DNA from 3 places in the Promicromonospora sp. NPDC050880 genome. Region 3 is predicted to be linked to each of the others. Evidence: predicted binding sites of a transcription regulator. Region 3 holds the regulator's gene; each other region holds the start of a gene.
What was found. Region 3 encodes HrcA, which represses chaperone genes, less so after heat shock. Its sites were predicted from a motif close to TTNGCACTCGNNNNNNNCGAGTGCNAA; they were not measured.
Positions count from the first base shown of each region.

Region 1: ACIBBF_RS08110 (Hsp20/alpha crystallin family protein) is a predicted target of HrcA. The motif match lies at 2,665-2,691, and genes of this name have one in related genera.
Region 2: groES (co-chaperone GroES) is a predicted target of HrcA. The motif match lies at 2,790-2,816, and genes of this name have one in related genera.

Region 1 is NZ_JBITFV010000003.1:307,716-313,761, reverse strand. It holds gene ACIBBF_RS08120 (lysophospholipid acyltransferase family protein) at 1-615, shown strand, start outside; gene ACIBBF_RS08115 (N-acetylmuramoyl-L-alanine amidase) at 690-1,928, opposite strand; gene ACIBBF_RS08110 (Hsp20/alpha crystallin family protein) at 2,117-2,572, opposite strand; gene ACIBBF_RS08105 (methylenetetrahydrofolate reductase) at 2,743-3,687, opposite strand; SAM riboswitch class I at 3,692-3,797, opposite strand; gene ACIBBF_RS08100 (carbohydrate ABC transporter permease) at 3,890-4,810, opposite strand; gene ACIBBF_RS08095 (carbohydrate ABC transporter permease) at 4,810-5,685, opposite strand; gene ACIBBF_RS08090 (extracellular solute-binding protein) at 5,699-6,046, opposite strand, start outside.
Region 2 is NZ_JBITFV010000001.1:660,087-666,132, reverse strand. It holds gene guaB (IMP dehydrogenase) at 1-350, opposite strand, end outside; gene ACIBBF_RS03070 (MerR family transcriptional regulator) at 418-1,656, opposite strand; gene ACIBBF_RS03065 (WhiB family transcriptional regulator) at 1,848-2,135, shown strand; gene groES (co-chaperone GroES) at 2,314-2,610, opposite strand; gene ACIBBF_RS03055 (SAM-dependent methyltransferase) at 2,943-4,208, shown strand; gene ACIBBF_RS03050 (glutamate--cysteine ligase) at 4,205-5,383, shown strand; gene ACIBBF_RS03045 (malonic semialdehyde reductase) at 5,388-6,002, opposite strand.
Region 3 is NZ_JBITFV010000002.1:254,894-260,939, forward strand. It holds gene ACIBBF_RS05040 (helix-hairpin-helix domain-containing protein) at 1-111, shown strand, start outside; gene ACIBBF_RS05045 (OmpA family protein) at 108-995, shown strand; gene ACIBBF_RS05050 (16S rRNA (uracil(1498)-N(3))-methyltransferase) at 1,045-1,812, opposite strand; gene dnaJ (molecular chaperone DnaJ) at 1,823-2,944, opposite strand; gene hrcA (heat-inducible transcriptional repressor HrcA) at 2,983-4,002, opposite strand; gene ACIBBF_RS05065 (hypothetical protein) at 4,551-4,736, shown strand; gene ACIBBF_RS05070 (ATP-binding protein) at 4,849-6,046, shown strand, end outside.

The DNA of each region.
Region 1 (6,046 bases), on a different contig from region 3:
CTCTCGCTGCTCGTGCTCGTGCTTCTGCGCCCGCGCGTCACCGGCCTGCACAACATCCCGAAGCAGGGCGCCGTGATCCTCGCGAGCAACCACCTGTCGTTCATCGACTCGCTGCTGATCCCGATCATGGCGCCGCGCCACGTGGCCTTCCTGGCCAAGGCCGAGTACTGGACCGGCAAGGGCATCAAGGGCCGGTTCTCCCGCTGGTTCTTCACCAAGATGGGCGACATCCCCGTCCAGCGCGACGACCCGCGCGCCGGGCAGCGTTCGCTCGAGGACGCGCTGGCCGTGCTCCAGCGTGGCGGCGCCTTCGGCATCTACCCCGAGGGCACGCGCTCCCGTGACGGCAAGCTGCACAAGGGGCACACGGGCGTCGCCTGGCTGGCCCTGACCGGCAAGGCGCCCGTCGTCCCCGTGGCGCTCCTGGGCACCGACAAGGTCAAGCCCATCGGCAAGATGCCGCGCCTGGCGCGCGTCGAGGTGCACTTCGGGCCGCCGATCGACCCGTCCCGCCAGATCGCGGCCGGCACCAAGCCCGCACAGGCCCGGCGCGAGCTGACGGAACAGGTCATGCAGTCGATCCAGGCGATGAGCGGCCAGGAGCGCGCGGACTGAGCTGCCACGTGGCTCCCGAACGTGTCAGGCCCGCGGGTCACCCGGGTGACCCGCGGGCCTGACACGTGCGGGGGTCAGAGGCGGGTGATCCGGATCGCGTCCGCGACCACGTATGCCGTGCCCTGGGTCCAGCGGCTGACGGCGACGACCGTGCGGGTGCCCGCCGTCATCGCGTAGGTGCCGAGCGAGAGCCAGGCGCCGCCGCCCGTGGACTGGTCCACGCGGACGGTCGAGGACCCGGTGCCGGTGTAGACGATGAACGGCGTCGACGTGTTGTACCCGGCGATACCGGGGAACCAGGCCTCGACCCGGTAGGAGCCGTTCGACGGGATGGTCGCCGAGAACGTCGCGAGGTCGCTCACCTCGGCCGGCGTCGCATAGCGGTAGTCGGCGCCGTACCGCTCGCCCGAGAACGAGGACGAGAGCCACGAGGAGCCCGCGGAGAAGCCCGCGGACGTGTTGTCGACGATCACGGACCAGCTCGTGCCGGACAGCGCCGCGGCCACCTCGGAACGGAGCTGCGGCAGCATCGAGTAGAGGACGTCCCCCGGGCAGGCCGTGGCCGTGTAGTCCCGGTGCCCGTAGATCTGGGTGGGCGCGATCCCGTACTGGTCGCAGATGTACGCGCACAGCTCCACCAGCCGGCTCCAGAGCTGCGCGGGCGGCGTCGCGCTGGTGTAGGTGCCCTGGTTCTCGATGCCGATCGCCTGACTGTTCTGGCCGGGGGCGTGCGCACCCACCACCATGCCGCTGCCGTTCTGCAGCCGGGACAGCGAGCCGTGCCGGCCCTCCATCACGTACCCGCCGCGGCTCACCGTGAGGTGCTGCCCGGTGTCCACCCAGCCGTTGGCGAAGTGCCACTGCTGGATGTCCCGCGCGATCTGGTACCCGGCGGCCTGCGAGTAGTCGGTGACGTTGGCCGACGCCGTGTGGTGGATCAGGATCTTGTTCGGGTTGGTCGAGACGGTGTCGATGGTGCCCCGGGCCGCCGCCGCGCCCCAGGTGGCGCAGCTCGCGATGGTCGGCGCGGCGACCTCGACACCCGCCAGTGCTCCTGCGGGCGCGTCGGCCGGGGCGTCGGGGTCGGGCGCCAGGGACGGCGGGGCGTCGCCGGACCGGACGGCCGCCGCCCCGCCGGACAGGGGCGCCGCCCCGCCGGACAGGGGCACCGCGGCAGCCGGGGCGGCTGCGGCCACGGTCGCGCCCGCGGCGCCGATGCCGAGCACGACGGCGCCGCGCAGCAGGTCACGCCGGTCGAGTGCGGCGTGGTCGTGGTCATGGTGATCGGTGGAGCTGGGGACGTGGTCGTGCACGGGTTGCCTCCACGGGTCGGTCGCGCTGGAACGTGCCGATTTCATCCGTAGTATCGGCCGACCGCACAGCTCCCCGATACATCACATCCGGTACATCAGCGCACGCTATAGACCGTGCGCCGACCCGGGTGCCGGGAGCACGCCGGTGTGGAGGAGGACCGGCGGTCCCGGCGCCCGGGCCGGGGCTCTCAGGACTCGATCGTCTGGTGGCTCTCGGACGAGCCCTGGCCGATGGGCGTCGAGCCCGCCGCGTGCGCCACCTCGATCTTGCGCGGCTTCGCGTCCTCGCTCACCGGGATCGTCAGCGAGAGCACGCCGTCGGCGTACGAGGCCGAGATCCTGTCGAGCGCGAGGCCGCGGCCGACCGTGAGCTGCCGGGCGAACGTGCCCGTGGACCGCTCGCGCACCAGCCACTGCGCGTCGGTGTCGGACCGCTGGGTGCGTTCGGCCCGCACGGTGAGGGTGCGGTCCTCGACCGAGACGTCGATGGTGCCGGGGTCCACGCCGGGCAGGTCCATCGACAGGACGTAGTGGTCACCCGTGCGGAAGAGGTCCATCGGCATGGCGCCGGACTGTCGGGCGTTGCTCGCGAACGAGCTGAACAGCCGGTCCATCTCCTGGAACGGGTCCCAGTAGGTAGCCATCGCGCACCACCTCCTACGACGATGCGGCCCTGGCCCTTCCAGGGCCGCGCGATCGGCGACGGCCTGGACCGCCGCCTGGCTACAGCCCAATTCTGGCACTCTCACCCCGAGAGTGCCAAGCCCTGTCCGGTCGTGTCGCGGCGACCGGAACGGCGGGCCGCACGGCACCCTCAGGCGGCGGCGCGGCCCGTCAGCCCGACGCGGTCCAGGAGGTCCAGGGCCGGGCGGTGCTTGTTGAAGGTGTACACGTGCAGGCCCGGCGCCCCGGCGTCGAGCACCTCGCGCGCGAGCGCCGCCGAGTAGCGCACGCCGTGCTCGTGCTGGGCCTCGGCATCGACGGCGCCGTCCGGTGCCGTGAGCCGGTCGAGGTCCCGCAGCAGGCCCGACGGCGCGGCCACGCCCGTGAGCTCCTCGACGCGGCGCAGCCGGCGCGCCTCCGTGGTGGGCAGCAGACCGGCCAGGATCGGGATGGTGACGCCGGCCGCGCGGGCCGCGTCGACGAACCCGGTGTAGGAGTCGGCGCGGTAGAAGAACTGGGTGATCGCGAAGCTCGCCCCCGCTTCCTGCTTCTCCAGGAGCCGCCGCACCTCCTGCTCGCGCGTGGTGCCCGCACCCGGGTTGCCGTCCGGGAACGTCGCCACGGCGATCGCCAGCGGGCGGGCGGCCGAGCGCAGCGCGGCGCTGGCGTCCGCGGCGCAGCGGCGCTCGTCGACCTGGCGCAGCAGCCGGACCAGGTCGACGCTGGACCGCACGCCGTCTGACGGCGGCACCCAGTCGGGCTCGTCGCGCGGCGGGTCGCCGCGCAGGGCCAGGAACGAGCGGACCCCGGCCTCGAGGAACTCCTCGATCACCTCGGAGACGTCCTCCCGGGACGCGCCCACGCAGGTCAGGTGGGCCACCGGCAGCACAGGCGTACCCCGCAGCAGCGTGGCGAGCACCTCGCGCGACGTCGCCCGGTCGCCCCCGCCCGCACCGTACGTGACGGACACGAAGTCCGGCCGCGCGCCCACCAGTCGCTCGGCCGTCTCCCAGAAGTTGGGGGCCGCCTCCGGCCGGCGCGGCGGCATCAGCTCGAACGAGACGGTGGGGCGGTGCGTGGGTACCTCGGCGACCATGGCTGCTCCATCGAACCTGGCGTGAGCACCTTGCCTCCCTCGCACCGCGGCGGGTCGGCAGGTTGCTGCGGTGTCAGGGAGCCAGGACTCTCGACCGCTCTGGATGGGGTTCGCCACCATGCTAAGCGGTCGTCCAGCAATGGGACAGAATTCGTCCGACGGGCGAGACGGCCCGGTCCACCCCCGTGGACCGGGCCGTCCGCTACTTCACGGAACCGGCCACCAGGCCGCCCACCAGGCGCTTCTCGATGATCATGAACAGGATCACCACGGGCACGATCGCCACGACGGAGACGCCGAACACGTAGTGCCACGACGTCTCGTACTGGCCCACGAACTTGGTCAGCGCCACGGACAGCGGCTGGTTGCCCGCCGTGGTGAGCAGCACGAGCGAGGCCGCGAACTCGTTCCAGGACGCGACGAACGTGAACACCACGGCCGTCACGATCCCCGGCCAGACGAGCGGCAGGTTGATCCTGGTCAGCACGGCGAAGGTGCCCGCGCCGTCGAGCTGCGCCGCCTCGTCCACCTCCTTCGGGATGCCCGCGAAGAAGCTGTGCATGATCCAGACGGCGAACGACAGGTTGAACGCCGCGTTCACCAGGATCATGGCGGCCCAGGTGTCGAGGATCCCCCACGTGATGAACTGCCGGAACAGGCCCGACGTCAGCACGGCGGGCTGCACCATCTGGGTCACGATCACGAGGAACAGGAACACGAGGCGCCCGGGGAAGCGGAACCGCGCCGTGTAGTAGGAGGCGGGCAGTGCCACCGCGAGCACCAGCAGCGTGGCGCACAACGAGATCACCAGGGTGGAGATCAGGTTCTGCAGCAGCGGCGTCTCGGGCGTCGACCACATCGTGGCGTAGTTCTCCCAGTGCCACTCCGTGGGGAAGTAGGTCGGGTCGACCGACCGGATCTCCGCCTTGGTCTTCACCGAGCCGAAGAACATGATGAGGTACGGCAGCAGGAACACCGTCAGCACCACGAGCCCGGCCAGCATCCGCAGCAGCAACGACCCGAGCGGCACCTGGTCGGCCGTGTACTTGCGCACCCGCCGCCCTCCGGACGGCGGCGGGGTGGCCGCACGCCGTGTCGTGGCCGTCTCCGTGAGCGCCGCCATCAGACCTCCTCCAGCGGGCGCACGACCCGCACGTAGACGGCCACGATGCCGATGACCACGAGGAACGCGATGACGGACAGCGCGCTCGCCAGGTCGATCTGCCGCTGGTTCTGCATGTACTTGAAGATCATGGTCATCACGGTGTCGGCGTCGTACCCGGGGATGGACCCGGTCATGACGCGCAGGATGGGCAGCGAGTTGAACACGTTGATGATGTTGATCAGCACCGCCACCGAGATGGCACCCCGCAGCTGCGGCAGCACCACGCTGAAGTAGGTGCGCAGCCCGCCGGCGCCGTCGATCCGCGCGGCCTCGACGGTCTCGCCGGGCACCGTCTGCAGGCCGGCCAGGATCGTGTACGTCGTGAACGGCAGCGACACGAACACCGCCACCGCCATGGCCCACGCGAAGGCCGTGCCCGGGTGCCGGGTCCAGCCGTAGCCCTCCGGCGTGCTGATCAGCCCCACGTCCACGAGGAACGAGTTGATGATGCCGAAGTACGGCTCGAGCCCGTAGTGCACCACCAGCGTGGTCATGACCACGCTGGAGGCCCACGGCACGATGACGGCCATGCGCACCAGCCGGCGGCCCGGGAACGCCTTGTTCAGCAGGGCCGCGATCGCCAGCGACCCGAGCAGGGTGAACGCGACGACCACCACCACCCACACGACGGTGCGCCCGAGGATCGGCCAGAAGTACTGGAAGCCGACCACGGTCGCGAAGTTGCCGAGGCCCACTCCGCCGCCGTCGACACCGCTCTGGCTGATGTCACGGGTCGAGTTCCAGAACATCAGGCCCACCGGGAACAGGACCACGGCCGCGATGAGTGCGACCGCGGGCCCGATCCACGGCAGGGCCTTCACGAGGTCCTTCACGACAATCTTCCGATCAGCCCGCGTCGACCTGCGCCTGGATCTCGGCCAGGACGTCCTTGGCGGACTTGGTGCTGTCGAGCTGGCCGAAGAGCGCCTTGAACGCGGAGTCCGCGGCGTTCCAGTCGGGGTTGGTGGTCGGGTAGAACTGCGCGTCGGGCAGCACCTCGAGGAACGGCGCGAGCGCCTCCTCGTCGGCGAGCTCCTCCGAGCCGGACACCGTGGTGGGCAGGAATCCCTCGGCCTGGACCCACGGCACGTAGACGTCGGCGGTGTAGAAGTAGTCGAAGAAGGCGGTGATGGCCTCCTGCTTGTCGCCGTCGTTCTGGAACGCCATGAGGTGGTCCGCCACGCCCAGCGTGAA
Region 2 (6,046 bases), on a different contig from region 3:
TCGAGCTCCTCGAGCGTGGCGTCCGGGCCGATGGTGACCGGGTTGGTGATGATGCCGGTCTGCGTCCGCTTCACGAGGTCGACCTGGTAGGCCTGGTCCTCGATGGAGAGGTTGCGGTGCAGCACCCCCAGGCCGCCCTGACGCGCCATGGCGATCGCCATGGCCGACTCGGTGACCGTGTCCATCGCCGCGGAGAGCAGCGGGATCTTGAGCGAGATCTCGCGCGTGAGGCGAGACGTCGTGTCGATGTCCGACGGCGCCAGGTCGGAGTAACCCGGCAGCAGCAGGACGTCGTCATAGGTGAGCCCGAGGAAACCGAACGGGTCGCCCGGCGAGGTCTGGTCCGTCATGCAGCAAGTCTACGGCGGGTGCGCCCGTGGAACCCGGCCGGGTGGTGATGGCCACCCGAGGCGTGCGTCACCTCGCCTTGATGACGGCGAGCACCTCGTGCAGCAGGCCGGTGAACGAGCGCACGCGCTGCACCGTGGGACCGAACGGCAGGTCCGTCGCGGCGGCGTCCGCCCGCAGGCCCACGAAGATCGGCAGCTCGGGGTAGCTCTCGTTGACGGCGTGCACCACGTCGAGGTCCGGCTTGTTCTGCGTGGTGGCCAGCACGACCGCCGTCGGGCGGACCATCGTGACCAGCTCGACCGAGCGGTGCGTGCTGGCGGGGCCCGTGACGATGCGCGCCATCGAGCCCTGCGCGGCCAGCGCCGCCGCCAGTGCGTGCGCCGACAGCGGCACCACCTCGTCGGGGGCGGCGAACACCAGGACGATCTTGCGCATCCGGCTCGGGTGGTTGGCCGGCGGGCCGCCCGCCTCCACCATCGCGCGCTCGAACTCCTCCGTGTAGTTGCGCAGCGCCCGCAGGGCGGAGGTCGCGAGCACCACCTCCGGCATCTCACCGGGGCCGGCGAGCACGGTGCGCTCGGACAGCCGCAGCCACGCCGGTTCCACGAGGTCGGTCCACCACGTGGCGGGGTCGCCGTCCGGACCGAGCACGAGGAGGTTGTCACAGGCGGTACGGCTGTAGGCCAGGGCGGCGTCGACCAGGGCGGACACCCGTCCGGAGGTCGGTGCCGGCGCAGTGGCCGACCGCGGGCCGAGCGCCGGCCCGCCGCCCGTCTGGCGGCCGGCGGGCTCCCCCGTCGCCCCGCCGGGCAGGGCCCGCAGCCGGGCGCGCCGCGGTTCCTGCGCCACGTCCTCGGACGACGCCGGACCGGCGCCGTCGTCGGGGTCGTCCTCCTCGTCCGGTGCTTCCACCGTGCCGACGAAGGTCTCCGCGAACTCGGGCTCGTCGCCGTCCTCGATGTCGTCGCCGGCGCCCTCGACCTGTACGGCGGGCAGCGCCGGGGCGGTCCGGGTGGCGACCTCCAGCTCGGCGTCGCCGGCCTCGACCGCGGCGCGCGCGGCGTCGACGGGCGCGACGCCCTCCAGCGTGAGCCGTCGCATCACCAGCAGCCGGGCGACGTCGTCCGGTGTGTAGCGACGGTGCGACCCCGCGGTGCGGCCCGACGGGCCGAGCCCGTACCGGCGGTCCCACGTGCGCAGGGTGGCGGGAGCGACCCCGAGGCGCCGGGCCACCGCCGCGACGGCCAGCCCGGGGCTGGATGTACGTGACCCGCCCGGGTTCTGGGCAGGCCGCGAAGAAGTCATGGACTCGATTCTGCCGACCCAGGCCTCTCCGCGCCACTGCGAAATCCGGCGTGCCGCCGATCTCGGTCGAATTCGGTTCACATCCGAACAAACCCGGTCAGCGATGACGCGGTTCCGTCCGACTCGATTCGAACCACATGAAGAGGAATTGCCCCTTGAACAACTTCTGCACAACTTGTAGGTTGTTCGCCATGACGGAGATCTCGAGGCTTCCCGGTCCGGTGATGGAGCTGTGGGAATGGCAGTACCAGGGGGCGTGCCGCGACGCGGACGACACCCTGTTCTTCCACCCCGAGGGCGAGCGGGGTTCGACCCGGCGGCGCCGCGCGGAGGCGGCCAAGGCGATCTGCCGCTCCTGCCCCGTGATGATGCAGTGCCGCGAGCAGTCGCTCCGCGTGCGCGAGCCGTACGGCGTGTGGGGCGGCCTCAGCGAGGACGAGCGCTCCGCGATCCTCGCCGGCAAGTCCGTCTCGGCCTGACCAGGTTCGCGCACCAGTTCTCGCACCACCCCTGACCCACTCCTGACCTGGTCTCCGCCTGACCACAGACAGCTGTCCGGCGCGCACTGACGACGAAGCAGAGCACGACGCAACGACAGAGGGCCCCGCACCGATCCGGTGCGGGGCCCTCTGCTTCAAGCAGGGTGCGGGGCTGAGATCAGCCCACGACCACGGCGAGGACGTCACGGGCCGAGAGGACCAGGTAGTCCTCGCCCGCGTACTTGACCTCGGTGCCGCCGTACTTGGAGTAGATCACCTTGTCACCGACGGCGACGTCCAGCGGCACACGGTTGCCGTTGTCGTCGATGCGGCCCTGGCCCACGGCCAGAACCTCGCCCTCCTGGGGCTTCTCCTTCGCGGTGTCCGGGATGACCAGGCCGGAAGCGGTCGTGGTCTCGGCTTCGAGAGCCTTGACGACGATCCGGTCCTCGAGCGGCTTGATGGGGACCGACACGTCGGACCTCCTCTTTCGTGAGCGGATCGAGAGATCTGCATCGTGATGGACTTAAGGGGCTCGAACGTTCGACGGTCCGCCGTCGTCGCGGGTGCCGGCGGGCACGAACGTCTGGGTCCTCCGTCACGGGCCCGTGGACCGGGCTTCGCGGCGGCGAACACCCCAAATCTAGGTCGGCGCTAGCACTCGGTCAAGGCGAGTGCCAATCGCGTGAGCCTGCTCACCCTCCGGGCCCCCGGCATGCGCCACGCACCCCGGAAACACGCCATCTCTCCGAAAAGGATTCGTCCGGTCCCTCGCCACGACCAGGACAAACGTGGAAAGATCTTCCCATGGATGCGGCGATTCTGAGCAAACTCCTCAGCCCCGACGGCTGGGCCCTGCTTGGCGCCTTGCCGCCCTACGACGAGCGGCAGGCGATGAAGACGGTGACGACCCTGCGCGCCCAGGGCGTGGCGCCCGACCTCGCGGCCGCGGTCGTCACCCAGTCCCGGCTGCGCGCCCGGGCACGGGCCAAGTTCGGCGACTTCGCGGACGGGATGCTCTTCACCGCGGACGGCCTGGAGCAGGCCACGCGGCTCCTCGTCGCCGCGCTGCACGCCCGACGGTACCTCGACGCCGGGCTCACCGCGCTCGCCGACCTGACCTGTGGCATCGGGGCGGACTCCCTCGCCTTCGCCGGGACGGGCCTGCGCGTGGTCGCGACCGACCTGGACGAGTGCACCGCAGCCATCGCCCGCTGGAACCTGCGCCACTTCCCCGAGGCGGACGTCCGGCACGCGGACGGGCTCGGCCTCGACCTGCGTGCGGAGGGCATCGAGGGCGTGTACGCCGACCCGGCGCGCCGGGTCGGCGGCCCGGGCGGGCGCAGCCGTCGCATCTTCGACCCCCGCGCCTACGAACCTCCGCTCGACGCGGTCTGGGCGCTGCGCGAGACCGTGCCTGCCGTCGGCGTGAAGGTCGGGCCGGGCATCGCGCACGAGGGACTGCCCCAGGACGCGGAGACGCAGTGGGTCTCCGTCGACGGCGACGTGGTCGAGGCGGGTCTCTGGTTCGGCCCGCTCGCGCCCGACGGCCCCGGCCGCTCGGCGCTCGTGCTGCGCACGTTCACGGACGACGACGGCAAGGAGCACACGCTCAGCCGCACCGTCCGGGGCGACGACGACGAGCCGGAGGTCGGCGCCGTCGGTCAGTACCTCTACGAACCCGACGGCGCCGTGATCCGTGCGGGCCTGGTCGCCCGGGCCGCCGCCGAGCTCGGCGGACGGCTCGTCGACCCCACCATCGCGTACGTCACCACCGACGACCCCGCCGACCTTCCGTCGGCCCGGCCCACGGAGCCGGCCGGGGCACCCGCACCGATCGCCACCGGGTACCGCGTGCTCGACACCATGCCGTTCGGTCTCAAGCGGCTCAAGTCGTACCTGCGGGACCGGAACGTCGGGCGGCTCACGATCAAGAAACGGGGCACCGCCGTGGTGCCCGAACAGCTTCGCAAGCAGCTCGTGCTCACCGGTACCGAGGAGGCGACGATCGTGCTCACGCGTGTGGCAGGCAACCAACAGGTACTCGTCGTCGATCCCCTGGGAGCCGTATGAGCTCGCCGGCCCGGCTCGGCTTCGGCGAGTCCCCGCGGTCCACCGTGGGCCTCGAGTGGGAGATCGGGCTCGTCGAGCCCGGCACCGCGGACCTGGCGCAGTCCGCGCCGCAGGTGCTGGAGGCGCTGGCCCGCGCCGGTGAGCCGCAGCCCGGCAAGACGGGGTTCGCCCCGCAGGTGACCGGGGAGTTCATGAGGAACACGGTCGAGCTGGTCAGCGGTGTCTGCCGCACCGTCGGCCAGGCGGGAGCCGACCTGGAGCACCTGCTCGGCCGTGTGCGGACCGTCACCGACTCCCTGGGCCTGGAGCTCATGGGCGGCGGCACCCACCCGTTCGCGCGGGCGGCCGACCAGCAGGTCGGGGACAAGGAGCGGTACGCCCGGATCATGGACCGCACCGGGATCTGGGGCGCGCAGCTGATCATCTGGGGGCTGCACGTACACGTGGGCGTGGAGCACCGGGACAAGGCGCTGCCCCTCATGCGCGCGATGCTCACATACTTCCCGCACCTGCAGGCGCTCTCGGCCGGGTCGCCCTACTGGGCGGGCCGGCACACCGGGTACGCCTCCAACCGGTCGCTGCTGTTCCAGCAGATCCCGAGCTCCGGCCTGCCGGTCGCGTTCGAGCGCTGGGAGGAGCTCGAGGCGTACGCGGGCGACCTGCAGCACGTCGGCGCTGTCGAGGGCTTCCACGAGGTCCACTGGGACGTCCGCCCGTCGCCCGCGCTCGGCACGCTCGAGGTGCGGGTCTGCGACGGTCCCACCAACCTCACCGAGGCGCTCCAGCTGGGCGCGCTCGTGCACTGCCTCGTGGAGCACCTGTCCACGCTGCTGGACCAGGGCCGCCCCCTGCCGGTGCTGCCCCCGTGGTTCGTCGCGGAGAACAAGTTCCGGTCCGCGCGCTACGGGCTCGACGCCACGGTGATCCTGGACGCCGAGGGAGACCAGGGACCGGTCACGGACGCGATCGCCAAGCTCCTGGTCGAGCTGGAGCCGGTGGCGCAGCGCCTCGGCTGCGCCACGGAGCTGGCCGGCGTGCGCGACATCCTGCGCACCGGTGCCTCCTACCAGCGTCAGCAGGCGGTGGCGGCCGCCCACGACGGCGATCTCACCGCCGTCGTGGGGGCCATGCTCCGGGAGATGCGGGCGGGCCGGCCGCTCACCGAGGTCAGATGAGAGGTCAGATGACCTGGGCGGCGTCCTCGAAGGTCAGGCGCGGGGCGCGGGCGCGGGTGGTGTCGGCGCCCTCGGCCGCGCTGACGTTCACGACGAGGAAGCTCTTCCAGCCGCTGCCGGCGAAGAACTCGGCGTCGATCGCGTCGTAGTTCCCGTGCATCGGGCCGGCCGCCAGGCCGGCCGCACGCAGGCCCACGACCAGGTAGCCGGACTGGATCAGCGCGCTGGTGCGTGCCGCCTCCGCGCGGGAGTCGGCGTCGGCGGCGAACATCTCGCGCGCGCCGGGCATGTGCGGGACCAGCACGTCGAGCCGCTCGTGGAAGTCGGTGTCGTACGCCAGCACCAGGGTCACGGGGGCCTTGGCCACGCGCTCCTGGTTGCCCTCCGGCATGCGCTCGACCAGGCGCTGCCGCGCCTCGGGCGTACGGACGACGAGCATCCGCAGCGGGCTGGTGTTCATCATCGTCGGACCCCACTTGACGAGGTCGTACACCGCGGCGAGCTGCGCGTCCGTCACCTCGGTGTCCGCGAACGTCGTCACGGTGCGCGCGGTGCGGAACAAGCGGTCGGCGGTGGCGTCGTCGATGGCGAGGCCGGCGGCCTCAAGTGTCTCGGTCATGCGGACGACAACAATGATGCCCCGGGCGATAGTTCCGACTTCAA
Region 3 (6,046 bases):
GCCGGGTCTGGGGCCGGGTCTGAGGAGACCGGGCCTACGAAGGCCGGGTCGAAGGCGACGGCCGCCGCCGAGGACGACGCCGAGCCCACGCAGTCCGGGGCGAAGGCATGAACCTGCGGACGGTCCTCCCGCCTGTCGTGGTGGTCGTCCTCGGGTTCGGTGCGCTCTCGGGCGTCCAGAACACGGGGTTCCGCGAGCAGATCGAGGCCACGCTGACCGAGAGCGCCGAGGAGGCGCTCGCGGCGGCGGGGCGCTCCGACGTGACGGTCGAGCTCACGGGCCGGGACGCGGAGGTCACGGCCGCGACCGCCGTGGACGCGCTGGTGGCGGCCGAGATCGTCGGCGACGTGACCGGCGTCCGCACGGCGGCGGCGTACGGCCCGGAGGGCCTGGTGCCTCCGGGTTCCGGGACGACGCAGGCGCACGTGGCGGGCGAGGACGAGGAGACCGGGGAGGCTCAGGCCGAGCCGACGGCGTCACCCGAGGCGACCGAGGCGACGTCCGACGACGGCACCGACGAGACCACGGACGACGAGAGCGACGACGAGACCAGCACGGACGACAGCACGGACGAGAGCACAGACGAGAGCACCGACGACGAGACCGCCCAGCCCGACCGCGAGCCCACCCGCAAGGAGCGGGAACGGGCGCAGGAGGACCTCGTCGAGATCCCGAGCATCACGTTCGTCACGGACAGCGCGCGCCTCACCAAGGACGGCCGCCGCGTGGTGCGGGAGGCCGCCGAGGTGCTGGAGGAGCACCCCGAGGTCGAGGTGCGCATCGAGGGGCACACCGACTCGGTGGGCACCGAGGCGCACAACCAGCGGCTCAGCGAGCGGCGCGCGCAGGCGGTGCTGGACCGGCTCGTGGAGCTGGGCGTCGACGCGGACCGGCTGACGTCGAAGGGTTACGGCGAGTCCGACCCGCTGGTGGTCCCGAGAACGTTCGCGGACCTGGAGCAGAACCGCCGCGTGGAGTTCGTCGTCACCCGCTGACGCACCGGGCGCCGAGGCCCGGCGGCACAGCCACCGGGCCTCGGCGCCGTCAGGCCCAGCGGCCCAGGCGAGTGCTCAGCAGGGCTATCGCGACCGGGCCTGCCGTCGACGTGCGCAGCACGTGCGGGCCCAGGCGGGCCGTGACCGCCCCGGCCTCGGTGAGCTGTGCGACCTCGGCCTCCGAGATGCCGCCCTCGGGGCCGACCACCACGAGCAGCTCCCCGGCGTCGGGCAGGGGCACCGCCGCCAGCGCCGTGGTGGCCTCCTCGTGCAGCACGAGCACCGCGCCGCCCGCCGCCACGACCTCCCGCGCCCGGGCCGCGAGCTGCTTGGTGCTGAGCGCGGCGGCGACGTCGGGGATGCGCGACCGGCGCGCCTGCTTGGTCGCGGCACGCACGGTGCTGACCCAGCGGGCCCGGGACTTCGCGGCCCGGTCCCCGCGCCACACGACGACGGACCGCTCGGCCTGCCAGGGCACGATCGCGTCGGCCCCCGTCTCGGTGGCGGCCTCGATCGCCATCTCGTCACGGTCCCCCTTGGCGAGGGCCTGCACCAGCGTGACGACGACGGCGGGCGCCGGCTCGACGTCGACGTCCTCGACCCGGAGGTGCACCTGCGCGCCGTCCACGGACTCGACGACGGTGCGCAGGCGCACCCCGGCGCCGTCGACCACGTCGATCCGCTCGCCCGGGCCGCGCCGCTGGACCACGCCGGCGTGCCTGCCCTCCGCGCCGTCGAGCACGTAGACCGAGCCGGCGGCGTACCCCGACAGCGGGTGCGCGACGGACGCCTCCGCGAGAAAGACCGGTGCGCTCATGGGCCGGCGGTCAGCGGCCGCTGAGCTTGTCGCGCAGGCGTGAGAACACGCCACCGTGCACCGTCGCGAGCCGCGGCTCGGGCCGCTCCTCGCCACGCAGCGTCGCGAGCTGCTGGAGCAGCGCCGTCTGCTCCTCGTCCAGGCCCGTGGGCACGTGGACCTCGATGTGCACGTTGAGGTCTCCGCGCCCGGTGGAGTGCAGGTGCCCCACGCCGAGGCCCTTGAGCGTCACCACCTGGCCCGGCTGCGTGCCCGGGCGCAGGTCGATCTCCTGGAGCCCGTCCAGGGTGTCCAGCTCGAGCACGGTGCCGAGCGCGGCCGCCGTCATCGGCACCTGGAGGGTGCAGTGCAGCTCGTCGCCGCGGCGCACGAACGTGTCGTGCGCCCGCTCGCGGATCTCGACGTACAGGTCGCCGGCGGGGCCGCCGCCCGGGCCCACCTCGCCCTGCGCGGAGAGCTTGATGCGGGTGCCGGTGTCCACGCCGGCGGGCACGTTCACGGCGATGGTGCGGCGCGAGCGCACGCGCCCCTCGCCGGCGCAGTCGGTGCAGGGCTCGGGGATGACGGTGCCGAAGCCGCCGCACGCGGAGCACGGCTGGTTGGTCATGACCTGGCCGAGGAACGAGCGCGCCACGCGCTGCACCGAACCGCGGCCGTGGCAGACGTCGCAGGTGCGGGCATGCGTACCCGGCCGCGCGCCGTCGCCGCCACAGGTGTTGCACACCACGGCGGTGTCCACCTGGATCTCGCGCTTGGCGCCGAAGACGGCCTCGCCGAGCTCGATGTCGAGCCGGACCAGCGCGTCGTTGCCGCGGCGGGCGCGCGGGACCGGCCCCGAGGGCTGCCCGCCGCCGAAGAACGTCTCGAAGATGTCCTGGAAGCCGAACCCGGCCCCGAACCCGCCGCCGGCGCCCCCACCGGGAGCGGTCGGGTCCACGCCCATGTCGTACTGCTGGCGCTTGTCCGGGTTGGAGAGCACCTCGTAGGCGCGCGCGACGTCCTTGAACCGGTCCTCGCCCGCCTCGCCCGCCACGTCCGGGTGCAGCTCGCGGGCCAGCTTGCGGTATGCCTTCTTGATCTGCTCGGGCGAGGCGTCGCGCGGGACACCGAGGATCTCGTAGTAGTCGGTCACAGGTCTCTCTTTGTGAGGAGGTTTGTGGAAGGGGTGTGTCAGCCGGGCAGCACTCGCGACAGGTAGCGCGCGACGGCGCGCACCGCGGCGATGGTGCCCGGGTAGTCCATGCGGGTGGGGCCGATCGAGCTCAGGATCGCGACGCTGTCGCCGTCGGACGAGCCGTAGCCGGACGTGACCACGGAGGTCTCCGACAGTCCGGCGAGCCGGTTCTCGTGGCCGATGCTGACGGCCACGCCGGCCTCGTCGGACATGTCGGTGAGGAGACCGAGCAGGACGACCTGCTCCTCGAGCGCCTCGAGCACGGGGCGCAGGCCCTGCTCGAACCGCATGCCGGAACGCGCCAGGTTCGCCTGGCCCGTGAGCACGATGCGTTCCTCGCTCTCCTCGGCGAGCGCCGCCGTGACGACCTCGGCCACCGCGGTGGCCAGCGCCCGGTGCTCGTCCGGCATCGCCTCGGTGAGCCGCGCGAAGGCGCTGCCGATCTCCGTGAGGCGGTGGCCGGCGGCCGCGGCGTTGAAGCGGGCGCGCAGCTCGCCGAGCGTCCCGTCGTCCAGGGTGACCGGCACGTCGAGGAAACGCTGCTCCACCCGCCCCGTGTCGGTGATGACGACCACGAGGAGGCGCCCCTCGGCCGTGGGCACGAGCTCCAGGTGCCGCAGCCCGGACCGGCGCAGCGACGGGTACTGCACGACGGCGACGTGCCCCGTGAGCTGGGCGATGAGCCGCCCGGCGCGCGCCACGACGTCGTCCAGGTCGACCGCCTCGGACAGGAAGGTCTCGATGGCACGCTTCTGCGGCTGGGTCAGCGGCCGCACCTCGGCGAGCTGGTCCACGAAGAGGCGGTAGCCCTTGTCGGTCGGGATGCGCCCGGCCGACGTGTGCGGCTGCGCGATGAGCCCGGCCTCCTCCAGGGCGGCCATGTCGTTGCGCACCGTCGCCGGGGAGACGCCGAGCTTGTGCCGCTCGGTGAGGATGCGCGAACCGACGGGCTCCCGTGTGCGGACATAGTCCTCCACGATCGCCCGCAGGACATCGAGCCTGCGTTCCTCGCTCATCGCGCTCACCTCCGTCCAGTAGAACGTCCAGGACCTGCACCCGGGTTCCTGCCCGCTCTCCAGCACTCTCAACGACCGAGTGCCAATCCTACGCGGCATGCGCCAGCGGCCAAGTCCCCGACCCGCTGTCGGCTCTCCGCGTACACAGTGCCCGCACACTCCGGCGCGCGAACGGCGGGAGCGCAAGGGCTCCCTCGTTCGGTCATCTGCAACACTCTCGCCCGCAAGATCGGTCGGTTGCCCCGAGATCGGTCGGTCAACCGACCGATCTCGGGGCAACCGACCGATCATCCCCGTGCGCTCGGCGCAACCGACCGAAGTTCCGGCAGCTGCGGGTGCGCGGATCCGCTCAGGTGCGCAGCACGCCCCTGAGGCTGCTCGGGCGCAGGGCGCTGCCCACCGTCTAGGGCGATGCCTTAGGCACCACCGACCCGTCCGCGGGAACCGGCAGCGAAGATGCGGCGACCACCCGATCCGCGGGCACCACCTCAGCGACGAGTCTGGAACCACTGCCGGCGCGGGGCCGGCAGGGACCAGGAGGCACCACCATGTTCGGCTTTTCCGAGTACACCGACTACCGCCGCCACGAGCAGGACGTCGACCGCCGCGCCGAGCAGGCCCGGGTCGCCCGCGAGCAGCGGGACGCCGCCCGCCGCCAGGACGCCGAGCGGCGCGCCGCCGAGCGGACCGCACGCGCCGGCCGCCGCGGTCCGGCCCGCGCCCGGGTCGCCTGACCCGGCCCGGCCCGGGCCGGGGCGACGGGTGAGCCCACCCATGACGGCAGACCCCACCAGGACGGCGACCAGCGCCGGCCGGACCACCGGACCGGCATGGGACGATGAGCCCATGCCGGTCCCTCGCGCGCGCCTGGTGGGCCGAGCCCGCGAGCTCGGCACGCTCACCGCCGCACTCGACGACGTCCGCGGCGGCGCCGGCCGCACCGTCGTGATCGCCGGCGAGGCGGGCATCGGCAAGACCCGCCTGCTCGACGAGCTCGCCGCGCGCGCCGACGGCGTCACCCTCCTCACCGGGCAGTGCGCCGACGAGGGATCCGGCCCCCTGCCCTACGCGGCCCTCGCCGGCCTGCTGCACGCCCTCGTCCGGACCCAGGGCCCCGAGGCCGTCGTGGCCGCGGCCGGGCCGGCGGCCGGCGCCCTGTCCCCGGTGGCGCCCCAGCTCGTCGCCCCCGGCTCCGGCGCCGGAGCCGACCGCCTCCCCGAGGTCCTCACGAACCTGCTCGCCGGGCTCGCCGCCGAACGCCCCGTCGTCGTGGTCATGGAGGACCTGCACTGGTCCGACGACGTCACCCGCGCCGTCGCCCTGCGCCTCGCCCGGACCGCACCGCCCGGCCTGCTCCTGCTGCTCACCTACCGCAGCGACGACGTCGGACGCGCGCACCCCCTGCGCACCGTCATGGCCGAGCTCGACCGGGCCCGCCTCACGACCCGTCTCGACCTGCCCCGCCTGGGCGAGCCCGAGATCCGCGAGATGGCCCAGGACCTGCTCGACGCCGGCCTCGACACCACCTCGATCGCCGACCTGGCGGACCGCAGCGAGGGCGTCCCCTTCTACGTCGAGGAGCTGGTCGGCTTCCTCGGCACCGACCTGCCCGACTCCCTGCGCGACATCCTGCTGCTGCGCTACTGGAACCTGAGCCGCGCAGCCCAGGCGCTGTGCCGCGTGGTCGCGGCCGCCGGACCCCGCGTCTGGTACGACGTGCTCGACGACGTCCTGGCGGACCCCTCGACGGCATCCGGACCACGCGTCGTCCCGGACGGCGCCGAGCCCGAGGAAGCGGTCCGCGAGGCGGTCGAGGCACAGGTGCTGGTGGTCACCGACGTCGGGTACGCGTTCCGGCACGCGCTGGTCCAGGAGGCCGTGTACGCCGAGCTGCTGCCCGGCGAGCGGCGCCGGCTGCACGCCGCCTACGCCCGGGCGCTGGAGCAGGCCCTGGTCCGGCGCGCCCGCTCGGTCGCGAAGCTGTCCCGCATCGCCGACCACTGGTGGCGCGCCGGGATGCTCGACAGGGCGCTCGCCGCGGCCG